One region of the Pseudomonas sp. 9_2_1 genome, then DNA from elsewhere that is predicted to be linked to it. Evidence: riboswitches for the same ligand, from Rfam matches in the RefSeq annotation. Region 1 holds a riboswitch; the other holds the start of a gene.
The links. Region 1 has a riboswitch for thiamine pyrophosphate ahead of AC5O5I_RS14195 (TenA family protein). Riboswitches for the same ligand answer to the same signal wherever they lie in the genome.
Positions count from the first base shown of each region.

Region 2: it holds a riboswitch for thiamine pyrophosphate, as region 1 does, so the genes downstream of both, thiC (phosphomethylpyrimidine synthase ThiC) here and AC5O5I_RS14195 (TenA family protein) in region 1, are expected to answer to the same signal.

Region 1 covers NZ_CM181239.1:3,151,121-3,162,049, reverse strand. Annotated here, with positions in the region: gene AC5O5I_RS14210 (putative bifunctional diguanylate cyclase/phosphodiesterase) at 1-687, opposite strand, end outside; gene AC5O5I_RS14205 (SCO family protein) at 769-1,752, opposite strand; gene AC5O5I_RS14200 (Ig-like domain-containing protein) at 1,898-5,299, opposite strand; TPP riboswitch at 5,550-5,664, shown strand; gene AC5O5I_RS14195 (TenA family protein) at 5,743-6,390, shown strand; gene tenA (thiaminase II) at 6,387-7,049, shown strand; gene codA (cytosine deaminase) at 7,174-8,415, shown strand; gene AC5O5I_RS14180 (DNA-binding protein) at 9,380-10,366, shown strand; gene AC5O5I_RS14175 (DUF6021 family protein) at 10,420-10,584, shown strand; gene AC5O5I_RS14170 (hypothetical protein) at 10,664-10,915, opposite strand; gene AC5O5I_RS14165 (DUF4142 domain-containing protein) at 10,924-10,929, opposite strand, start outside.
Region 2 covers NZ_CM181239.1:5,616,280-5,627,208, reverse strand. Annotated here, with positions in the region: gene AC5O5I_RS25580 (aldo/keto reductase) at 1-806, opposite strand, end outside; gene AC5O5I_RS25575 (NAD(P)/FAD-dependent oxidoreductase) at 803-1,978, opposite strand; gene AC5O5I_RS25570 (DMT family transporter) at 2,141-2,473, opposite strand; gene AC5O5I_RS25565 (LysR family transcriptional regulator) at 2,561-3,451, shown strand; gene waaA (lipid IV(A) 3-deoxy-D-manno-octulosonic acid transferase) at 3,463-4,734, shown strand; gene AC5O5I_RS25555 (carbohydrate binding domain-containing protein) at 4,807-6,147, shown strand; gene AC5O5I_RS25550 (TolC family outer membrane protein) at 6,189-7,622, opposite strand; TPP riboswitch at 7,783-7,889, shown strand; gene thiC (phosphomethylpyrimidine synthase ThiC) at 8,047-9,927, shown strand; gene cytX (putative hydroxymethylpyrimidine transporter CytX) at 10,103-10,929, shown strand, end outside.

The DNA.
Region 1 (10,929 bases):
CTGCAGCGTATCGCCCGCCACCACCACGCCACTGGTGTCGATGCGCAACCGCTCCAGGCCGTCATCCTGCAGCAGCCGTACCAGGCCACTGCTGCCCAGGTCGATGTGTTGGAACAGCACCGCCAGGTAGCCGATGTCCAGCTGGACCACCAGGATATGGTCGATTTCGCGCCCGGTCAGGTCGGTCAGTGGCAGCACAAAGGGCAGGCGCCAGTCAGGCAGGGCGGCTGGCGGGCGGGCGGCTTGAACGCTGGGCAGGAAAGGTTTGAAACCATAGCGGGCAATGTGTTGCTGCAACTGCCGCAACCAGTCTTCGGGCAGCCCGCGGGCCTCGTCGGCATGGCTTGCCGACAGCAGCCGGCCTTGCCGGTCGTACAGGCTCATGCGCTTGAACACCGGGTCTTCGGCGAGTATCCGCGCCAGGCTGAAGTTGCCCTGGCGCAGCATCTTCATGTCGTCCTGGGTGACCCGGCCCACGGCCTGGGCGCGGTCGACAAGCTGGCGCAGGCTTTCGCCGACGATACTGGCCAGGTTCAGGTGCTCGGCGGCCTTGGCCGACAGCGCATCTTGCCGAGCGGCAGCTTTTTGCGTGACGTGCAGCCCCCAGAGGAAGGCCAGGGTCGCTGCACAGAGCATCAGGATCAGCAGCCGCAGAAGGCTGGCGGAGGAAAGCGAACGGCGAATCACTGCTGATAGTTCCCGACCCTGGGTGATGTTTGAAAAATACGACAGTCAGATGACAGCCTAATGACTAGTGGCCAATAGCCTCTAAGGTTTTCCCCGGTCAGCTACTGGTGTCTGCAAGCGCGCGGTTTCTTCCTCGATATAACTCATCAACGCGCTGACCTCGGCATCGCCCAGGCGCATGTTGGGCATGGCCAGGCGGTTGTACTGCTTATACAGCAGCATGGCCAAGGGGTCTTTTTCGGCCAGCATCTGGTCGGGCTCTTTCAGCCAGCGGGTCAGCCAGTTGGCATCACGCTGGCGGGTCACGCCCAACAGGTCGGGGCCGATACCGGGTTGCCCGGGTTCGCTGCGGCCCAGGGTGTGGCAGGACGAGCAGCGTGTGCGGAAGATCTGCTCGCCACTGCTGGGCGGGCGTATCACGGGGGCCTGGGCATAGTCGTTGTGCATGGCGCTGGCCTGCTTCCAGTTGTGCAGGCTGTTGCCCAGGCGGTCGGCGAGGATGTACGGGCTCTCGAAGGGCGAGGCCTTCATCCAGCGGCCGGTGGCCTGGTTGCCGATGATCAGGCTCAGGTTGTGGTCCTTGGAACGGCCGTTTTCCAGGCCGTCGATCCACAGCCCAAGGCTGCGGCGCAATTTTTCGATATCGTCGGGTTCACCGGTGAGCAGCGTCCAGCCCGGGCCAATGCCGAACTTTTCGGCGTAGCGCTTGAGGGTGGCGGGAGTGTCGTTGTAGGGGTCGATGCTGATGGAATAGAGGAAGATGTCCTTGCCGATGCGGTCCCCCAGTATTTTCTGCACCTGCCGCAGGCGGGCGGTTTCCACCGGGCAGGAATCGGTGCAGCCGGTGAAGATGAAGTTGATGGCCACCACCTTGTCCTTGATCAGGTCGTCGAAGAAATGCACCTTTTCGCCGTCCTGGGTCAGCAGCGGGATGTTGGGGAAGTAGTCCGCCCCCCAGGGGGTGGCGGCTTCATCGGCCACCGGTTGTTGCGGCTGCAATGGCCAGAATGGAAGGCTGGCGGCGAACAGCGCGAGCACCAGCAGGAAACGCCATGTGCCGGGCATGATGCGGTCCTCTTTGTGGGGATGCTGCACACAATCTTTGCAGGAGCAGCCTTGTGCTGCGAAGCGGCCATTACCGACGTGGCGGCTGCCTGCACCGGCCTCTTCGCAGCACAAGGCTGCTCCTACAGTCGTTACCATTGCCCTGCTACTTGATGCTGATCGGCACTGTCACGCTCTGGCCCAGGGTCGACTTCACGGTCACCGTTGCCGGCGTGGCCGGGCCGTTGCCGGTGGTGGTTACCGACAAGCGCCAGCGGGCACCGCTGGTGGCGGCGGTGAGTGTGGCCGTGCCCAGGTTCAGCGGCCCGGCGGTGGTTGCAGCGGTCACGCTGATGCTGTTGCCAGTGGCCACCGAGGTGGTACCGGCCAGGTCCCAGGTGTAGCGGTTGCCACTGCGTACCTGCACCGTGGCACTGGTGACCTGGATCTGGTCGACTGGCGCCGCCGGGTTCACCACGATGCTGACCGTGGCGGGCGCTACCGACTCGGCACCCTTGGCATCACGCGCCGTGTAGTTGAAGCTGGCGGTGAACGGTGTGCCTACCGTGGCCGGTGGGGTGTAGGTCACGGTAGTCCCGTCGGTGCTGGTGGTTCCCTGGCCAGAGTCCGGCTGGCTGAGGCCAGTGACGGTCAACGGCAGGTTGCCTTCCGGGTCGGTGTCGTTGGCCAGCACATTCAGGCTGACGGCCTTGCCTGCGGTAGTGGCGGCACTGTCGTTGTTGGCGACCGGTGGCTTGTTGGCCGAACTATCGTCATCGCCATCATCATTACCTTTGGTACGGAAGGTTGGCAGGCCCACCGAAGCCATGTATTCCACCCCGTCCCAGCCCGGCAGCGGGGTCGGCATCACCTGGAACTGGCCCGGATGCTCGAGGTCCCAGCGCAGCAGCATCGACGAGTCCTCGTGCTGGGTGTTGTGGCAGTGCTCCATGTAGGTGCCAGCGAACTCGCGGAAGCGGATGGCCATTTCCACTTCTTCCGACGAATCGGTATCCGGCCCGATGCGATACACATCCTTGCGGGCCCATTTTTCCCACTCTGGCGGCGCCTTGCCGTCGCGGCTCAGGATCACGCCTTCCTCGAAGTGCACATGCACCGGGTGGCTCCAGCCGTTGCCGCCGTTCTTGATTTTCCACACCTCCAAGGTCCCGTCGCCGCTGAACCCGGCATCGGTGGACTGGTTGGCCAGTTGCGGTGCTGCACTGATGCGGCGTGGGTCCATGCTGTAGCCGAAACCACCGTCGGTCTTGATCGTCCACGGGGTGGTGTCGGTGCCGTCCGAGCGGCCGAAGATGAACTCGCGGTGGCGGGCATCCTTGATCTTGGCCTGGTCGGTTGCCGAGTTGCGGTCGATTGGCAGCGGCAGCATTTTCAAGCCTTCAGCCTTGCCCGGTTTGGCCGGTTCGTAGGCCACCGGGTCCATGCTCAGGTCCTGACCGGCGTACGGCTGTACCAGCAGTTGCAGGAACTTGCCGACTGCAGGGTCGCCGTTGTCCCACTGCGGGCCGTTGCTGGTCTGCTTGATCACTGCCTTGTATTTTCCCGACAGCACATCGGCCAGCGAAATAGTGCCTTCCGGGCCCTTGCCGGTGCGGTGCTCCTCAAGGTTGACGAAGTACAGCTTGTCGCCGGCCTTGATGCCGTTCTTGGCGAAGTTGATGATGATGTCGTAGCGTTCGGCGATGCCTTGCAGCGGCAATATACCGTTGTTGTCCTGCAGGTTACCGTCGGCATTCAGGTCCATGGTGCCGTCGAACGGCACGGCGTGTTCCATGATGTTGCCGTCGTTGGCGATCATGTGGAACGGCACTCGCGCATACGACACGTTGGAGCCGGACGGGCCTTTGAACTCACCGCTGGTGCCCGCAATTTCACGTACCACGGCAAACTTGAAGTAGCGCGACACCGAGCCGTTGAGGATGCGGAAGCGGTAGCTGCGCGCACGCACCTTGAGCTTGGGCTGGTATTGCCAGTTGACCAGGATCTGGTCACCCAGGAAGCCATCGGTGTTGAACGGGTTGAACCACAGCTGGCCGTTGGCATCCCAGGCCTTGTCGGCGATCACCAGGTTCACGTCGTAGTCGCGGTTCCCCCATGGCATGCCCGAGCCGCTGGGGAAGCGCAGGTTGACGCCATCCTGCAACGCCTCGTTGCCGCGGTCCAGGGCGCTGTAGTAGTTCATCATCACGGCGTTGCCCTTGTAGACGTTCTGCGCCGTGAAATCCATCATATGGTCGTGGAACCAGTGGGTGCTCATGGTTTCACGCCAGTCGCCACGAATCTTGATGCTGCCGTTCTGGCAGGTTTTCAGGCCTGGCGAGTCATCGTTGACGAACAGCGTTTCACCTGGCGCGCAGGGGAACGCCGCACGCGGGTCCTGGGCACGCGTGTTGATGGTGTCGTAGCCGGCCAGCTGCACGGGCCAGCGGTAGTCGTAGTACTGACCGGGGAAGAAGTAGGCGTTGGCGAAGCCGTCGCTTTCAGCCGGTGAGTGGCCGTTGTGCTCGTGGGTCGAAATGGTATGCAGGCCAAAGCCCCCGTTGGCCGAGGGGTCGATCGGCAGGGCGTTGTAGTGGCGCATCAGGATTGGCTGGCCGTAGCGCACCATCAGCAGCTTGGGCGGGAAGGTGCCGTCGAACGTCCACAGTGACTTGTGGTTCTGCAGTGGGAAGTTGGGGTGGAATCGGGTATCGATGCCTTTGGTGGTACCCAGCGTGGTCGGGATATCGGACGTCTGGTAGTACAGCCCGCCCGGCGCGAACTCACCGGCAGCATAGTTGTGCAGCTGCTTGCGATCGCGCAGGCCCAGGTTTATCCGCGCCCCGGCCTGGGCGGTCTTGAACGCCGCCTGCGGGTAGAACTCGTTCCAGCGCTGGTGCGACCAGCCTTTTCCTGGTGGCCGGCCTTCTGCCGGCGAACCCACCGGGTGGCGGTTGAGGAACATTTCGATCTGCGCCTTCCACGGGTTGCGGTCCAGCACGTTGGCGTACTGGGTGGGGAAGGGGTACAGGCCTGGCTGCTTGAGGAATGCTTCCAGCGCGGTGCCGCTGGGGCCGCTGCGGGCCACCACGTTGGGGTCCTGTGCAGGGGCGGCGCCGAGCGTGGGGACCGGGAATGTCAGGTCGGGCGGAGGCAGTGCCGGGTCGAGTTTTTCCGGCCCGAATTCTTCAAACAGCAGCAGTTGCTGGGTGAAGGGTTGGGCGCCGAACAACGGGCTGGGCTTGCCGTTGGTAGGGTACCGGTCCGAGGTTTGCAGCGCGGGAGGCAGCACGTTGTCTATACGCACCGTCGAACGGTCGCCATACACGCCATCAGTGAGTTCCAGCGAGCCCTCGTTGGCTTCTTTCAAGGTATTGAGGTTTAGCAGAGCCGGCGTGGGGTCGTCGGGCTGATCAGAGTAATAGGACGGATCGGTCGGTGGTGGCTGGCTATTGTCATCCAGCGGCGAGGCCACTGCTGTGATCAGCCCGAGGCTGAGCATCAGCGCTGTGACGGTAGATAGCTGGAATGCATGCCTGGCAGGGTGGATCATGGCAGGTGTTTTCATTGCCTTGTGCCTCGCTCACGGCTATATGGCTGGGAGCCATCAATGGCGTTTTGCCTGGTTCAAGGGCCTGAGCAATGGTTGTGCCAACAGATATTTCTGTAATGCTTTGTTAAACAAATCCTTGCGGCGCCTGAAGCGCGCTAAATAACCGCGCGTCAATAATGGGGATAAGTCCCCAGTAGCGGGGCACCGGTTGCCCACGTTTTGGGGAGTGGGGGAGTGACAGCCGGGGCGCCCTGGGGTATACCTGAACGCCACCAAGGGGAGCCCGGCAACGGGCTGAGAAACCGCTGAGCTCTGCAGCGCGGTGACCCTTCGAACCTGATCCGGATCATGCCGGCGAAGGGATGGGATTCAAAACCTGCCTTTTTGCCGGCCTCACTGCGGGGCCTGTCCATGCCAACTTCCAAGGTCTCGCTGTCACCCCCTTCAAGGACAGCAACATGACCGAACGCTTCAGCCAGTTCCTGCGCCGCCAGAGCGAGCCGACCTGGTCGGCGGCCGTTGGCCACCGTTTCGTGACCCAATTGTGCGACGGCAGCCTGCCTGACCCGATCATGGTCGACTACCTGGTGCAGGATCACCGCTTCCTCGACAGCTTCCTGGCCTTGCTGGGCGCGGCCATCGCCAGCACCGACAGCTTCGAGGCGCGCCTGCGCTTCGGGCGTTTTGCCGGAATGATCAGCAGCGACGAGAACACCTACTTCCTGCGCGCCTTCGAGGCCCTCGACGTCAGCCCTGCACAACGCAGCGAGCCGGCCGATAGCGCGCCAACGGCGGGCTTCAAGGCAATCATGCGCGAAGCGGCGGCGACCCGCTCCTACGCGGCGGCGCTGGCCGTGCTCAACGTTGCCGAAGGCCTGTACCTGGACTGGGCGCTGAAAGCGCCGAAACCCATGCCGGCCAATTTCGTCCATGCCGAGTGGATCACCTTGCACGACAACCCGGCGTTTCAGGCGTTCGTCGCCTTCCTGCAAAGCGAGCTGGACCGCGTCGGCCCGCAGGAGGCGGCACTGGCGAGTGACTTCTACCAGCGCACCGTGGCGCTGGAGCTGGCCTTCTTCGACGCCGTGTACCCGGAGGTCAAATGAGCATGGACATCTTCCAGCGCCTGAAGACGGCTGCCGAGCCCCAGTGGCACAGCTATGTCGACCATGATTTCGTGCGGCAGATGGGCGAGGGCACGCTGAGTGAGGCGGCGTTTCGGACGTACCTGGTGCAGGACTACCTGTTCCTTGTCCAGTTCGCCCGCGCCTGGGCCCTGGCTGCCTACAAAAGTCGCCGCCCGGCCGACATCCGCGCGGCACAGGCGGGGCTGGCGGCGATTCTGGATGAAACCGAGCTGCACTTGCGCCTGTGCGCGCGCTGGGGGCTGACCCAGGCCGACATCGAGGCGGCACCCGAGCACCAGGCCACCGTGGCCTATACCCGTTATGTGCTGGACTGCGGTGCAGCGGGCGACTTGCTGGAGCTGCACGTGGCACTGGCGCCGTGCGTGATCGGTTATGCCGAGATCGGCCGGGCCCTGGCAGAGCAGATCGGCGACTTGAGCAACCACCCGTACCGCGAGTGGATTGGCGAGTATGCCGGGGACGGGTATCAGGGCGTGGCAGCGGCAGCGCGCAAGCACCTGGATGAGCTGGCGGCGCGGAGCATGACCGAGCAGCGGTTTGGCGAACTGGTCGGTATTTTTGGCCAGGCGTCGAGCCTTGAGGCTGATTTCTGGCAGATGGGGTTGGATGGGGGGTGATTGGGGGCTGAGAGGTGTTTGCCCCAGGATTTTCAGCGCCTGTCAGCCCTGATGCAAATCTCCCAAATCAAAGGGCTCGAACCGCTATGATGTGTGAGCAATGCAAAGCCCAAGGAGATCCTCGATGAACATCCTCAACGCCCGACTGCGCGGCAAACCCGGCCTGTTCCGCATCGAACTGAACGCCGAGCGCATCGCCGCCATCGTGCCCCAGCCCGAGCCGGTGACACCACGCGCCGCCGATGACCTGGACGCTGGGCAAAACCTGGTGGTGGCGCCTTTCATCGAACCGCATATCCACCTGGACGCCACGCTTACTGCCGGCGAACCAAGGTGGAACATGAGCGGCACCCTGTTCGAAGGCATCGAATGCTGGGCCGAGCGCAAGGCAATCACCACCCACGATGACATCAAGACCCGCGCGAAAAAAACCATCGGCATGCTCGTGGACCACGGCATCCAGCATGTGCGCACGCATGTCGATGTAACCGACCCCGCGCTCACCGCGCTCAAGGCCATGGTCGAGGTGCGTGACGAAGTGCGCGAGCTTGTCGACCTGCAGATCGTTGCCTTCCCGCAGGAGGGTATCGAGTCGTATGCCAACGGCCGGGCGCTGATGACCGAAGCGGTGGCGATTGGCGCCGACGTCGTCGGTGGTATTCCGCATTTCGAAAACACCCGCGACCAGGGCGTGTCGTCGGTGAAGTTCCTGATGGACCTGGCCGAGCGCAGCGGCTGCCTGGTGGATGTGCACTGCGACGAAACCGACGACCCGCAATCGCGATTTCTCGAAGTGCTGGCCGAAGAAGCCCGGGTACGCGACATGGGCAGCAGGGTAACGGCCAGCCATACCGTGGCCATGGGCTCGTATGACAATGCCTACTGCTACAAGCTGTTCCGCCTGCTCAAGCTGTCGGGCATCAACTTCGTGTCGTGCCCGACCGAGAGCATTCACCTGCAAGGGCGCTTCGACAACTACCCTAAACGACGCGGTGTCACCCGCGTGGCCGAGATCGATCGTGCCGGCATGAACGTGTGCTTTGGTCAGGACTCCATCGTCGACCCGTGGTACCCGCTGGGCAACGGCAACATCCTGCGCATACTCGAGGCCGGGCTGCATATCTGCCACATGCTCGGCTACGACGACCTGCAGCGCTGCCTGGACCTGATTACCGACAACAGCGCCCGCACCCTGAACCTGGGCGAGCGCTACGGCATCGAGGTCGGGCGGCCGGCGAACCTGTTGCTGCTCTCGGCCCCAGACGATTACGAGATGGTGCGCAGCCAGGGGCATGCGCTGGTGTCGGTGCGCCATGGCAAGGTACTGATGCGGCGCACCCCGGCGCAGGTGCAACGGTTGCTCTAAAGTTGGCAGGGCACAGCTGAATGCCAGTCAGTTAAGCAATTGGGGCCGCTCTGCGGCCCATCGCCGGCAAGCCAGGCTCCCACAAGTACGGCGCATGGCTTGAATGCGATGCGGTCGGATGGAGCAGGCATCCAGCAAGCTTGGCTCCCACAGGTACGGCGCATGGTTTGAATGCGATGCGGTCGGATGGAGCAGGCATCCAGCAAGCTTGGCTCCCACAGGTACGGCGCATGGTTTGAATGCGATGCGGTCGGATGGAGCAGGCATCCAGCAAGCTTGGCTCCCACAGGTACGACGCATGGTTTGAATGCGATGCGGTCGGATGGAGCAGGCATCCAGCAAGCTTGGCTCCCACAGGTACGGCGCATGGTTTGAATGCGATGCGGTCGGATGGAGCAGGCATCCAGCAAGCTTGGCTCCCACAGGTACGGCGCATGGTTTGAATGCGATGCGGTCGGATGGAGCAGGCATCCAGCAAGCTTGGCTCCCACAGGTACGACGCATGGTTTGAATGCGATGCGGTCGGGGTGGGAGCTGGCTTGCCGGCGATGGGCTGCACAGCAGCCCCATTAGCCTTGACTGACTGGCATCAGGGCTGAATGGCCTTCAAAAACTTCCCTGCAAGATGTTGCGGCGGCACACGATCACCGCAACACCCCGCTGCTGCAATAGCAGCGGCACCTCCGATACTCCTCCGTTAGCTGTGGCCGATCTCCGCTCTCGTTGGCGCCGTTGCGTCCTCCCCATTTCTTCGATCACGAACCCGTCACCGGCTGGTGCTGGAATGCGTTAGCGATGCGCACGTGTGTACGGCTGCGTCGTAAAAACGCCTGAAATTTCACCTCACATGCGATAAGCCGTGATTATTCCACCTTAATCAAGCATTGCGGGGCAGCCCAACTATCGTCATAATTGGTATGTAATTACATGGTACATAACACAGTACAAAATCGTAGGAGCAAGCATGGCCCGGGGCGGTATCAACAAGGTCGTAGTGCAGCAGGCACGTCAGGCGCTGATTGCCCGGGGCGAAAACCCCAGCATCGACGCCATACGTATAGAGCTGGGCAATACCGGGTCGAAGACCACGATTCATCGCTATTTGAAGGAACTGAACGGCCAGCAGCCGGTGGCGTCGGAAGGGGGCGTAGCGCTGAGCGAAGTGCTCAGCCGCCTGGTCGGCCAACTGGCCACGCAGCTGCAGGACGAGGCGGACCTCAGGATCGAGCAAGCCGAAAGCACATTCACCGAGCAGCGCGAACAACTGGAAGCGCAGCTTGCGATCGCGCAACAGGCGCTGGCTGCAGCCCATCAGCAGCACCAGATCGACGTGACTGCGCTGGCAGCCGAGTCGCAAAAGCTGCTGTCCACCCAGAGCACGCTGCAGGCCGAACAACTGCGCAGCGCCAGCCTCAATCAGTCGCTGGGTGAAATGCAGGTGCGCCTGGCCGACAAGGACGAGCAGGTCAAATCGCTGGAGGACAAGCACCGCCATGCCCGCGATGCGCTGGAGCACTACCGCACGGCCAGCCGTGAACAGCGCGATCAGGAGCAGCGCCGCCACGAAGCGCAGCTGCAGCAGTTGCAGCTGGAACTACGCCAGTTGCAACAGGGCATGATCGTCAAGCAGGACGAGCTGACCCGCCTTCACCGCGACAACGAGCGCTTGCTGGGCGAACACCGCCAGGCCGCCAATGAGTGCCGGGCGCAAGACCAGCTGCTAGAGCAGCGCGACGCACAAATACAGGGGTTGCGCACGATGCTCGCCCAGGCCCAGGGCGCCAGCGACGAAATGCGCCGGCAGCTGGATGTGCAGACCCAAAGCCTGCAGGACAGGCGCGACCTTTGCGCCGAACAGGCTCGCCAGTTGCAGCGGCTGGAGGAGCACCTGAGGGAGCGGGACGAGGCACTTGCGCAGTGCAGGGCGCAACTGCCTGCGGTTGCAGATTAATCAAACTTTCGCGGACGGCTGCTTTCTTCTGTGGACACTCACGGGAGATAGCCATGCCTGAATCTAAAGCGCCAAACAAAGAAGGACCTCACTCGTCCGAACAGTCAGATAAGCCGAATGACCTGGGGTTCGACCCCGATTCGCCGGATGCCGATGACCCGCAGGTCGACCCGCAAGGGCCGGCCAAACCGCCAAGGGATGTGGAAAAGAAACAGTGAAGGCTAGCGTCACTCGACGTCATCAGGGACCGCAAAGCGGCCCCTGATTTGCCTGACTAGCGGTGTGCCCCCAGGATTGTCAGGCCTCGGCCTGTCTGGCTGCCTCGACACCCGCAGCAGACAACTTGATCGGATAGCTCACGCTGATCTGGTGGTCATTGCCCACCGTCACGCTGCCATCATGAATCAAACCCGCCTCCTGCAACGTCTTGAGCATGCCGGCCACGGCCTTCTCGCCGCGGTAGTTATCCAGCACTTCCTTGCCCAGCCCTTGGGGGTGCGCATGTAACAGGCGGGTCAGTACTTCGGTTTTCAATGCATCGTTAGTCATGCTGGGCCTCACTT
Region 2 (10,929 bases), 2.5 Mb from region 1:
CGGCCCAGGATACGGGCGACGGTGGCCACGTTGTGGGCCAGGTGCAACGGGTTGATGGTGCCGACGATAGCACTGCTGACGCCCGAGTGGGCGAACAGCAGTTCGAAGCTGGCTTGCACCGGGTCGACGCCCGGGGCGAGACAGACATGCCCGCTGGCCAAGGCTTTTTTCACCAGGATGGCCTTGCCGTGCTCGGCAGCGTAGTCCAGCACCGGGCGCTCTGCCTGCTCGTTGAGGTTGTAGGTGACCATGGCGCAGTCGCCCTGCTGCAGCGCCTTCAGGCCGCCGGCGACGGTCTTGCCGGACAGGCCAAAGCCGAGGATCTTGCCTTCCTGCTTGAGTGCAGCCAGGGTCTGGTACACCTCCTCGTGCTCGAGGATCGCCAGGTCATTGCCGTCGGAATGCACCAACACCAGTTCTATGCGGTCGGTCTCCAGGCGGCGCAGGCTGCGCTCCACCGAGCGGCGAGTATGGGCAGCGCTGAAGTCGAAGTGCGACTGGCCAGCGTCGAATTCTTCACCGACCTTGCTCACGATCACCCATTCGTCGCGCTGGCCGCGCAGCAGCGGGCCCAGGCGTTCTTCGCTGCGGCCATAGGCCGGCGCCGTGTCGATCAGGTTGATGCCCAGCTCGCGCGCCTGGGCCAGCAGCATGCGTGCTTCGTCATCGTCGGGAATGGTGAAGCCGGTGGGGTACTTCACGCCTTGGTCGCGACCGAGCTTGACCGTGCCCAGTCCCAGCGGCGAAACCTTGAGGCCAGTGCTGCCCAGGGGGCGGAGGAGGTTGTGCAGGGTTGGCAGGCTCATGGCAGCAATTGCTCCCAGGCCGGCACGCCCAGCGGTGGGCGTGGCAGGCCGGCCAAATCGGCCTGTGCCTGCGGGCGAATGCCGTCGCGCTGCAAATGGCTGATGACCCGGTCGCTGAAGTCCGGGGCCAGCGCGAGCTTGGTTGGCCAGCCGACAAGCAGGCGTTGCTGCTCGGCGAGGAAGGCGTTGTCCGGGCGTACCAGGCCCGATTGTGCCGGTTCGGCACGGTCGACTCGCAGGGTGGCCCAGCGCATCTGGCTCTGGTCGACCCATGGCAACAGGCTGGCGATTTCTTTCTGGGCTGCAGCAATTTGCGCGGCCGGCTCACGGGCAACACCCTCGGCTTCGGCCAGGTCGCCGCCCAGGTACCAGACCCACTGGCCATCGGCGGCCGGGTGGGTGGTAATCGTCACCCGTGGCTTGGGCCCGCCGCCCAGGCAGTGGGCATACAGCGGTTTGAGGTTGGTGCCCTTGGCCATCACCATATGCAGCGGGCGGGTCTGCATGGCTGGCTGGTTCACGCCCAGGGCATGCAGCAGCGTTTCGGTGCCGGCGCCGGCGCTTAGCACGATGCGCTGGGCGCGGATGTCGCGGCCATCTACCCGCAGGCCGACCAGCTCGTCGCCTTCGCGCAGGGGTTCGACGTGCTCACCGGCCAGCAGGCTGTCACCCGCCAGCTCGGCCAGGTTGGCCAGCAGGGTGGGGACGTCGATCACCAGTTCCGCCAGGCGATAGACCTTGCCCTTGAACGCACGGTCTTGCAGCGCCGGCGGCAGTTGCTCACCTTTTACCTGGTCGACCCGGCCACGCACGGCCTTGCTGGCGAAGAAGCTGGTGAGGTTACCGGCCAGGGTGCCCGGCGACCACAGGTAGTGGGCATCGGACAGCAGGCGGGTGCTGCTCAGGTCCAGCTCGCCGCTGCCGCTCAACGCTTCGCGCCAGCGCCGCGGCATGTCGGCGATGGCTTCCGATGCACCGGTAAGGGCGCCGTGCAGGGCGTACTTGGTGCCGCCATGGATGATGCCCTGGGACTTGATGGTCTGTTCGCCGCCAAGGCTGGCGCGCTCCACCAGCACTGTCGAGTAGCCCTGGCGACGCAGCCGGGCATTGAGCCAGAGGCCTGCGACCCCGGCGCCGACGATCAGTACGTCAGTGGAAATGGCGGATGGCATGGCGGTACCTCGAAGACTGGGACAGCTGGCAAGTATACAGGGTATCCCCGAGAGGGCCCTACCGCCGGCAAGCCAGCTCCCACAGGGTTCGCGCAGGCCGCCAGGTCAATGCTTTTCCTGTGGGAGCTTGGCTTGCCGGCGATGGGGCCCTCATGGAAAACCTCAATGCCCAGCCGTCTTCGAAAACAGCTGGATCACCACCACGCCACCCACGATCATGGCCATCCCCAGCATCGCCGGCACATCCAGCTTCTGCCCGTATACCACCAGCGCCGCCACGCTGATCAGCACGATACCCAGCCCCGACCAGATGGCATAGGCAATCCCCACCGGTATGCTGCGCACCACCAGGGTAAGCATCCAGAACGCAATGCCATAGCCCACCACCATCAGCAGCAGCGGCAACGGCGTGCTTAACCCTTTGACCGCCTTCATCGAGGCAGTGGCGATGACTTCGGCGCAGATGGCGATGGCGAGGTAGGTGTAGGCATTCATGGCAGGATCCTCCGGTAACTGGTCGGGCATTCTAGAGGTTGGCCGGATGCGGTAAAGTCATTACCTATCTATACGGGAGATAGGTCGATGGCCGAGCAGTGGAATCTCGAACAACTGCGTACCTTTATGCGCGTCGCCGAATTGCGCTCGTTTTCGGCCGTGGCCCGTGAGCAGCGCAAGGCCCAGTCGGCCATCAGCAATGCCATCGCCCTGCTCGAAACCGACCTTGGGGTAACCCTGTTCGATCGCAGCAGTGGTCGGCAACCGAAGCTGACCGATAACGGCAGCGCGCTGCTGGAGGATGCCCGCGAACTGTTGCGACAGTGCGAACGTCTGGACGGGCGCGCCCTGGCATTGATGCGCGGGCAGGAGGCCTTGCTGCGAGTGGCCCAGGACGAAGCCATGCCCTACCAGCCAGTCATCGACAGCCTCGACGAGCTGGCCAGCCATTACCCATTCCTGGAAGTGCAACTGGCCAGCGGCGCCCAAGGCGATGTGGCGCGCAAGCTGGTGGAGCGGCGCGCTGATCTGGGCCTGTTCTTTCACCACGAAAGCATCCCTGCTTCGTTGGAGCGACGTGCCCTGGGCAGCGTGGAAATGGTCACGGTGTGTGCGGCCGGCCACCCGCTTGCCGGCGAACCCCGGGTCACCCGCCAGCAGCTGGCCCGCCACCGTCAGTTGCTGATTACACCGCAACAAAGCGGCTACCCGGGCGGTGAGGCGATCAGCCCGCAGGTGTGGCGTGCAGACAGCTTCTACGCCATGGCCGAACTGCTGATGCGCGGGCTGGGCTGGGCCTGGCTGCCACGGCACGTGGTGCAGTACCCGACCTATCAGGCGCACATGGTCGAGCTGGACAGCGAATGGCGCCCGCCGGCACTGGTGGCAGAGCTGGCCTGGCGCCGTGATGAACCGCTGGGCCCGGCCGCGCAGTGGCTGGCCGAGCGCTTTGCAGTGCACCTGCGCGCGATCGGGTAAACTCCGCTGCCATGAACAGAACACTTTATACCTTGCTGTTTCACCTGGGCCTGCCGCTGGTTGCGCTGCGCCTGTTCCTGCGCGCGCGCAAGGCTCCAGCCTATGGCAAACGGATTGGCGAACGCTTTGCTCTGCAGCTGCCGGCCATGCGCCAGGGCGGTATATGGGTGCACGCAGTGTCGGTTGGCGAGAGTATTGCTGCCGCGCCGATGGTGCGTGCCTTGCTCAAGGCCTACCCGGAGCTGCCGATCACGCTTACCTGCATGACCCCAACGGGTTCCGAGCGCATTCGCAGCATGTTTGCCGATGAACCGCGCGTTCAGCACTGCTACCTGCCCTACGACCTGCCTTGGGCTGCGGGGCGTTTCCTTGATCATGTGCAGCCGAAGCTGGGCATCATCATGGAAACCGAACTATGGCCCAACCACATTCATCAATGCGCCCGGCGCGGCATCCCGGTGGCCTTGGCCAATGCTCGGCTGTCCGAGCGCTCGGCACGTGGTTATGCCCGTTTCGCCAACCTGACCCGGCCGATGCTCGCCGAGATGAGCCTGATTGCGGTACAGACCGAAACCGAAGCGCAGCGCTTCCGCGACCTGGGTGCTCGCCCGGAAAGCGTGCAGGTGACAGGATCGATCAAGTTCGACTTGAAGGTAGACGAACAACTGCTGCCGCGCGCTCGCCACTTGCGCGAGCAGTGGGGCGCCTTGCAGCGCCCGGTGTGGATCGCGGCCAGTACCCACGAGGGTGAAGACGCGTTGATCCTGCAGGCCCATCGCCAGTTGCTGCAGCTGCACGGGGATGCGCTCCTGGTGCTGGTCCCGCGCCACCCTGAGCGGTTCCCTGCGGTGCATGCGTTGTGCAGCCAGCAGTTCGCCACGGTACGCCGCTCTGCCGGTACCCCTGTAGATGCCCAGACCCAGGTGCTACTGGGCGACACCATGGGCGAGTTGCTGTTCCTCTACGCACTGGCGGACATCGCCTTCGTCGGTGGCAGCCTCGTCGCCACCGGTGGCCATAATCCCTTGGAGCCTGCGGCATTGGCCTTGCCCGTGATCATGGGCCCGCACGTTTTCAACTTCCTCGAGATCAGCGCAATGCTGCGCGAGGCGGGGGCGTTGCAGCAGGTGGACGATGCTGACGGGTTGGCCGGGGCTGTGCGCCGCCTGGTGGAGTTGCCACAGGATGCTCAGCGCATGGGCGAGGCGGGCAGGGCGGTGATGGGTGCCAACCAAGGGGCGCTGGAGCGGTTGTTGACAGGGCTTGGCCGTTATCTGACCTGATATTTTTGCCAGTTTTCGCGCACCTGCGTTTGCTCTAGCGTTAAGCCTCCCCTGGTGATGGAGGCTGCGCCAATGTTCCACGATCATACGGACTTCAATAGCGCGAACTGGAATGGTTGGCAGACGGACCTTGGCGATGAGCAGTTGGGGCTGGTTGCCGATGAGGGCGGTTTCTATCTCAACTACACGGTGCCGGACAGCAGCGAGGCGTCGCGGGTACTGCTGAGCAAGGTTTTCGGCAGGCTACAGCCAGGAAAAGACTATGTATTGTGCGTACGTCTGAGTCGCGGCAAGGAAGTGGGCACAGGCACCCAGCACGTGCACTTCTGTATTGATGGGGTCGCGTACGATCGTTGGGAAATCGAGCGCGATGAATGGCAGCGATTCGTGCTGAGATTCAAGGCCAGCAAACAAATCCACACCGTCGAACTTCGCTATGAGTACGAAGCCTATTCAAGTGTCAGTGGTGGCAACTTTGTGCTGGACGACCTGAATCTGTATTGCACTGATGGCCCCGAGCAGGAGGTCGATCGGACGGATTTTGATACCGATGACTGGAACGGCTGGGAGCGAGAAACGAATGGGCTCAAGCTCACTCGCATTGCTCTGCCTGACAAACAATATGGGTTGGGCTTCGACGAGCCAAGCAATTTTTTGGGAGGGCTGATCAGGAAAAGCTATGCGTTGAAACCTGGCGCCAAGTACGAACTCCGTGCCAAGGCGCGGTTGGGTAAGCTCAAGGTAGCAACCGTTACTGTTCTTACACAGGGTGGTATAGAACAGGAGGTGAACTCGGTAAGTTGGCAGGCCTTGGCATGGCCTTTTATCGCATCCACTCCTTCCTGGTGGGATAGATTGCTCATGTGGGTGGGATTAACCCAGTCGGCTGTTAATCAGAAAATTGGGCTGTCCGGCAGGAACAAACCCACTTTCCGCGCAGCAGGGTTGTTAATTGATGATTTAAGTGTCTATGAGGTATTTGACGATACTACCGACTTTGTCGATAAGAATTACAATGGATGGCAGCTGAATCCTGAGACAACTGATCGGGTAGATCTAGTCCAGGAAAATGGCGAGGGTTATGTACTAAACTTTCCGACTCATCCAAATTTCACCCATCACGGAATCATTCTGTCAAAAATTTATCGTGGCCTTGCATCTGGCGTGAAGTTCGAGTTCACGATGCGCGTAAGATCAAACAACGCTATCAACGAGGCGCGTCTATCAGTGAGCAATGGCATGGAATTCATAATCGACGAAACATGGCTCAATCATCAAGACTGGCGCGAGTACCGGGGGATCTTCGAGGCGCGGGGAGAAGAGCTGCGCGTTGATATCAGCAATTCCAATCCCGCGAGCGTTGGCAATGACTACAGATTCTCTAAGTTACGTTGCGTTTCTATAGACAATTGATGCCATGACGGCACGGGCCTGTACGGCCCGTGCCCGCCCGGTCACGGCCTGCGTTCAAAATTCTTTGCCGCTGCCGCGGCCAGGTCCGGCGGCAAGAAGTCCTTGTCGGGGTTGTAGTCGGCCTTCAGGTACCGCCCCAGGTCCTGCAAGTCCTGCGGGCTCAGTGTGCCGGCCGCCTGCTTCAGGCTCAGGTTGTCGAGAATGTAGTCATAGCGGCTGTTGTTGTAATCCCTCACCGAGGTGTAAAGCTGGCGCTGTGCATCGAGCACGTCGACGATGTTGCGTGTACCCACCTGATAGCCGATTTCAGTGGCTTCCAGTGCGCTCTGGTTGGAAATGATCGACTGTTTGCGTGCCTGTACCTGCTCCACGTCGGTGTTCACCGCGCGGTGCAGGTTGCGGGTGTTTTCCACCACCTGGCGGCGCAGGCTCTCGCGCTGTTGCTCGCTCTGGCTCAGGCGCTGGTAGGCCTCGCGAACCTGGGAACTGGTCAGGCCACCGCTGTATATCGGGATATTCAACTGCAGGCCGACACTGGTCTGCTCGACATCGCCGCTGTAGCGCACCCCCAGCTGCGACGGGTTGGTGAAGCCGAGGCTGTCGTTGTCACCCTTCTGGTACTTGGCGACTGCGTCCAGGGTTGGCGCGTGGCCGGCCTTGCGCTGGCGCAGGGTCTCTTCGGCGGCAGAAACGGCGTAGTTGGTCGCCAGCAGGTTGAGGTTCTGGCGCCCGGCAGTTTCGACCCAGGCCTTGGCGTCGTTGGGCGTAGGCACCCGGATCGGCAAAGTATGCACCACGCCCTGGATCGACGAATACTCACGGTTGGTCAGGGTCACCAGTGCTTCGAAGGCATCCTGCACCTGGCGCTCGGCAATGATCCGGTTGGCGCGTGCCGTGTCGTAGCTGGCCTGCGATTGCAGCACATCGGTCTTGTCCGACAGGCCCACATCGAAACGCTCGTTCGACTGGTCCAGCTGGCGCTTGAAGGCCGCTTCTTCAGCCTTGGTCGCGGCCAGGTTGTCCTGGGCGCGGAGCACGGCGAAGTAGTTCTGCGCGGTCTGCAGGATCAGGTTCTGCTCGGTGGCCGACAGCTCCAGCGCCGCCTGTTCGTTGACGGCTTCGGCAGCCTGCAACTGGAACCAGCGATCGGCGCGGAAGATAGGCTGGGCCAGGGTAGCGCTCCAGGAATTGCCGCTGCGGTTGGAGGTGATCGACGGTTCGTCCAGCTTGGTGCGGGTGTTCATCATTTCGGCACCGGCCGACAGGTTGGGCAGCAAACCGGCGCGGGCCTGCGGCACCACTTCGCGGCGTGCGCCATAGTCGGCGCGGGCGGCGGCCAGGTCGGCGTTGTTGTCCACCGCCTCCTGGTAGACGCTGACCAGGTCGGTCTTCACCGTTTGGGGCACGTCCGCTGCCCAGGCCACTCCGTTGGACGCACAAGACACGGCTATCGCCAGTGAGAGTTTGCGCAGCATAGAGGCAATCCTTGTACGAAATTTAATTACTGAACTGTTGAGTATCGAGCGATGCGCCAGTGTAGTGCCATGCGCCCCCGGCAACAATCGCTCGGTACGCCTTTCATCATCCGCGCATTTACCCGCTTGGCTTTGCCGACCACTCCAGTCTAGACTGCGCGTGTTCTTGTCGGGGTGCCTTGAATCAAAGGCTGAGATCGCAGAGGTGCGGATCCCGTTGAACCTGATCAGGTTAGCGCCTGCGTAGGGAACAAGATTGCTCGCCTTCCCGGGGAGCCTCTTGTGCCAGGTCCGGGATTGTCACAGCTGCATGCAGCTTTCAGGCACCCCCATATCCGGCACTGCACCCGTCAAGGGCTGCGTCCGCGTCTTTCAGGTTCATCCCCGACATTCCACTGCTAGGAAGCCGTCTGGAGAGCCTGTGATGAGCAAACAAGAAAAAGCGATCAACCTCAGCGAATCGGCACAAGTCGATCAGCAATCCGTGCAACCGTTCCCGCGTTCGCGCAAGGTCTATGTCGAAGGCTCGCGCCCGGACATTCGCGTACCCATGCGCGAAATCAGCCTGGACGATACGCCGACCGATTTCGGTGGCGAGACCAACGCCCCGGTGCTGGTCTACGACACGTCCGGCCCGTACACCGACCCTGATGTGATCATCGACGTGCGCAAGGGCCTGGCCGACGTGCGTTCGGCCTGGATCGACGACCGCGGGGACACCGAGCGCCTAGGCGGCCTGAGCTCCGACTTTGGCCAGCAGCGCCTGAACGATGCCGACCTGGCCAAGCTACGCTTCGCCCATGTGCGCAACCCGCGCCGCGCGAAGGCCGGTGCCAACGTCTCGCAGATGCACTATGCCCGTCAGGGCATCATCACCGCCGAGATGGAATACGTGGCCATCCGTGAAAACATGAAGCTGCAGGAGGCCCGCGCCGCAGGCTTGCTGAACGATCAGCATGCCGGCCACAGCTTCGGTGCCAACATTGCGAAAGAAATCACCGCCGAATTCGTGCGTGAGGAAATCGCCCGTGGTCGGGCGATCATCCCGGCCAACATCAACCACCCGGAAGTGGAGCCGATGATCATCGGCCGCAACTTCCTGGTGAAGATCAACGGCAATATCGGCAACAGCGCCCTGGGCTCCTCGATCGAGGAAGAAGTGGCCAAGCTGACCTGGGGCATCCGCTGGGGTTCGGACACGGTCATGGACTTGTCCACCGGCAAGCATATCCATGAAACCCGCGAATGGATCATCCGCAACTCGCCGGTGCCGATCGGTACGGTGCCGATCTACCAGGCCCTGGAAAAAGTCAACGGTGTGGCCGAGGACCTGACCTGGGAGCTGTTCCGCGACACCCTGATCGAGCAGGCCGAGCAGGGCGTGGACTACTTCACCATCCACGCTGGTGTGTTGCTGCGCTATGTGCCGCTGACCGCCAAGCGCGTCACCGGCATCGTCAGCCGTGGTGGCTCGATCATGGCCAAGTGGTGCCTGGCGCACCACAAGGAAAACTTCCTGTACACCCACTTCGACGAAATCTGCGAAATCATGAAGGCCTACGACGTCAGCTTCTCGCTGGGCGACGGCCTGCGCCCTGGCTCGATTGCCGACGCCAACGACGCCGCACAGTTCGGCGAGCTGGAAACCCTCGGCGAGCTGACCAAGATCGCCTGGAAGCACGATGTGCAGTGCATGATCGAAGGCCCCGGCCACGTGCCGATGCAGCTGATCAAGGAGAACATGGACAAGCAGCTGGAGTGCTGCGACGAGGCGCCGTTCTACACCCTCGGCCCGCTGACCACCGACATCGCCCCGGGCTATGACCACATCACCTCGGGCATTGGTGCGGCGATGATCGGCTGGTTCGGTTGCGCCATGCTGTGCTACGTCACGCCCAAGGAGCACCTGGGCCTGCCGAACAAGGACGACGTCAAGACCGGCATCATCACCTACAAGATCGCTGCACATGCCGCCGACCTTGCCAAGGGCCACCCGGGCGCGCAGATTCGCGATAACGCCTTGTCCAAGGCGCGTTTCGAATTCCGTTGGGAAGACCAGTTCAACCTGGGCCTGGACCCGGACACTGCGCGTGCCTTCCACGACGAAACCTTGCCGAAGGAATCGGCCAAGGTCGCGCACTTCTGCTCGATGTGCGGGCCGAAGTTCTGCTCGATGAAGATCACCCAGGAAGTCCGTGAGTACGCCGCCAAGATCGAAGCCGTCGACGTCACGGCCGAGCAAGGCATGCGCGAGCAGGCCGAGCGGTTCCGCCAGACAGGCAGCCAGCTGTACCACAAAGTCTAAACCGCTGCGCTGCCCCTTGTAGGAGCGGCCTTGTGTCGCGATGGGCTGCGAAGCGGCCCCGGCAATTTCAGCTGTGAAGCTGAAAACCTGGGGCCGCTCTGCGGCCCTTTCGCGAGACAAGGCCGCTCCTACAGCGACCGCGTACATTCCAATACTTTGCCGAGTATCAACAAGCATGACCACGCCTAGCCAGTTTTCCCCCGACCACCCGGTCCCCACCCACCAGCGCATCTTCGGCGCCCGCGACCTGTTTTCGCTATGGTTCTCCCTGGGCATCGGCCTGATGGTGCTGCAGGTCGGCGCCATGCTGGCGCCGGGCCTTGGCCTCGCCGGCGCAGTGCTGGCCATCGCTCTGGGTACTGGTGTCGGCGTGCTGCTGCTGGGCGCCGCCGGCGTCATCGGCAGCGATACTGGCCTTTCTGCCATGGGCACCCTGAAACTCAGCCTGGGCGGCCATGGCGCGCGCCTGCCGGCGCTGCTCAACCTGCTGCAACTGGTGGGCTGGGGCGCGTTCGAGATCATTGTCATGCGCGATGCCGCCAGCCTGCTGGGTGCGCGCGCATTCGGCGCAGAAAGCGCCTGGAACAGCCCGATGCTCTGGACCCTGTGCTTCGGCGCCCTGGCCACCCTGTTGGCGGTCAGCGGCCCGCTGGCGTTTGTGCGCAAGGTGCTGCGGGCCTGGGGCATCTGGGTGCTGCTGGGCGCTTGCCTGTGGCTGACCTGGAACCTGTTCGCCAAGGCCGACCTGGCGCAGTTGTGGAGCCGTGCGGGGGACGGTTCGATGTCGCTGGCCGTGGGCTTCGACATCGTCATCGCCATGCCGCTGTCCTGGCTACCGCTGATCGCCGACTACTCGCGTTTCGCCCGCAACGGCAAGCATGTGTTCGGCGGCACGGTGATCGGCTATTTCATCGGCAACACCTGGCTGATGAGCCTGGGTGTGGCCTACACCCTGGCCTTTGCCGCCAATGGCGAGGTCAATGCCTTGCTGCTGGCACTGGC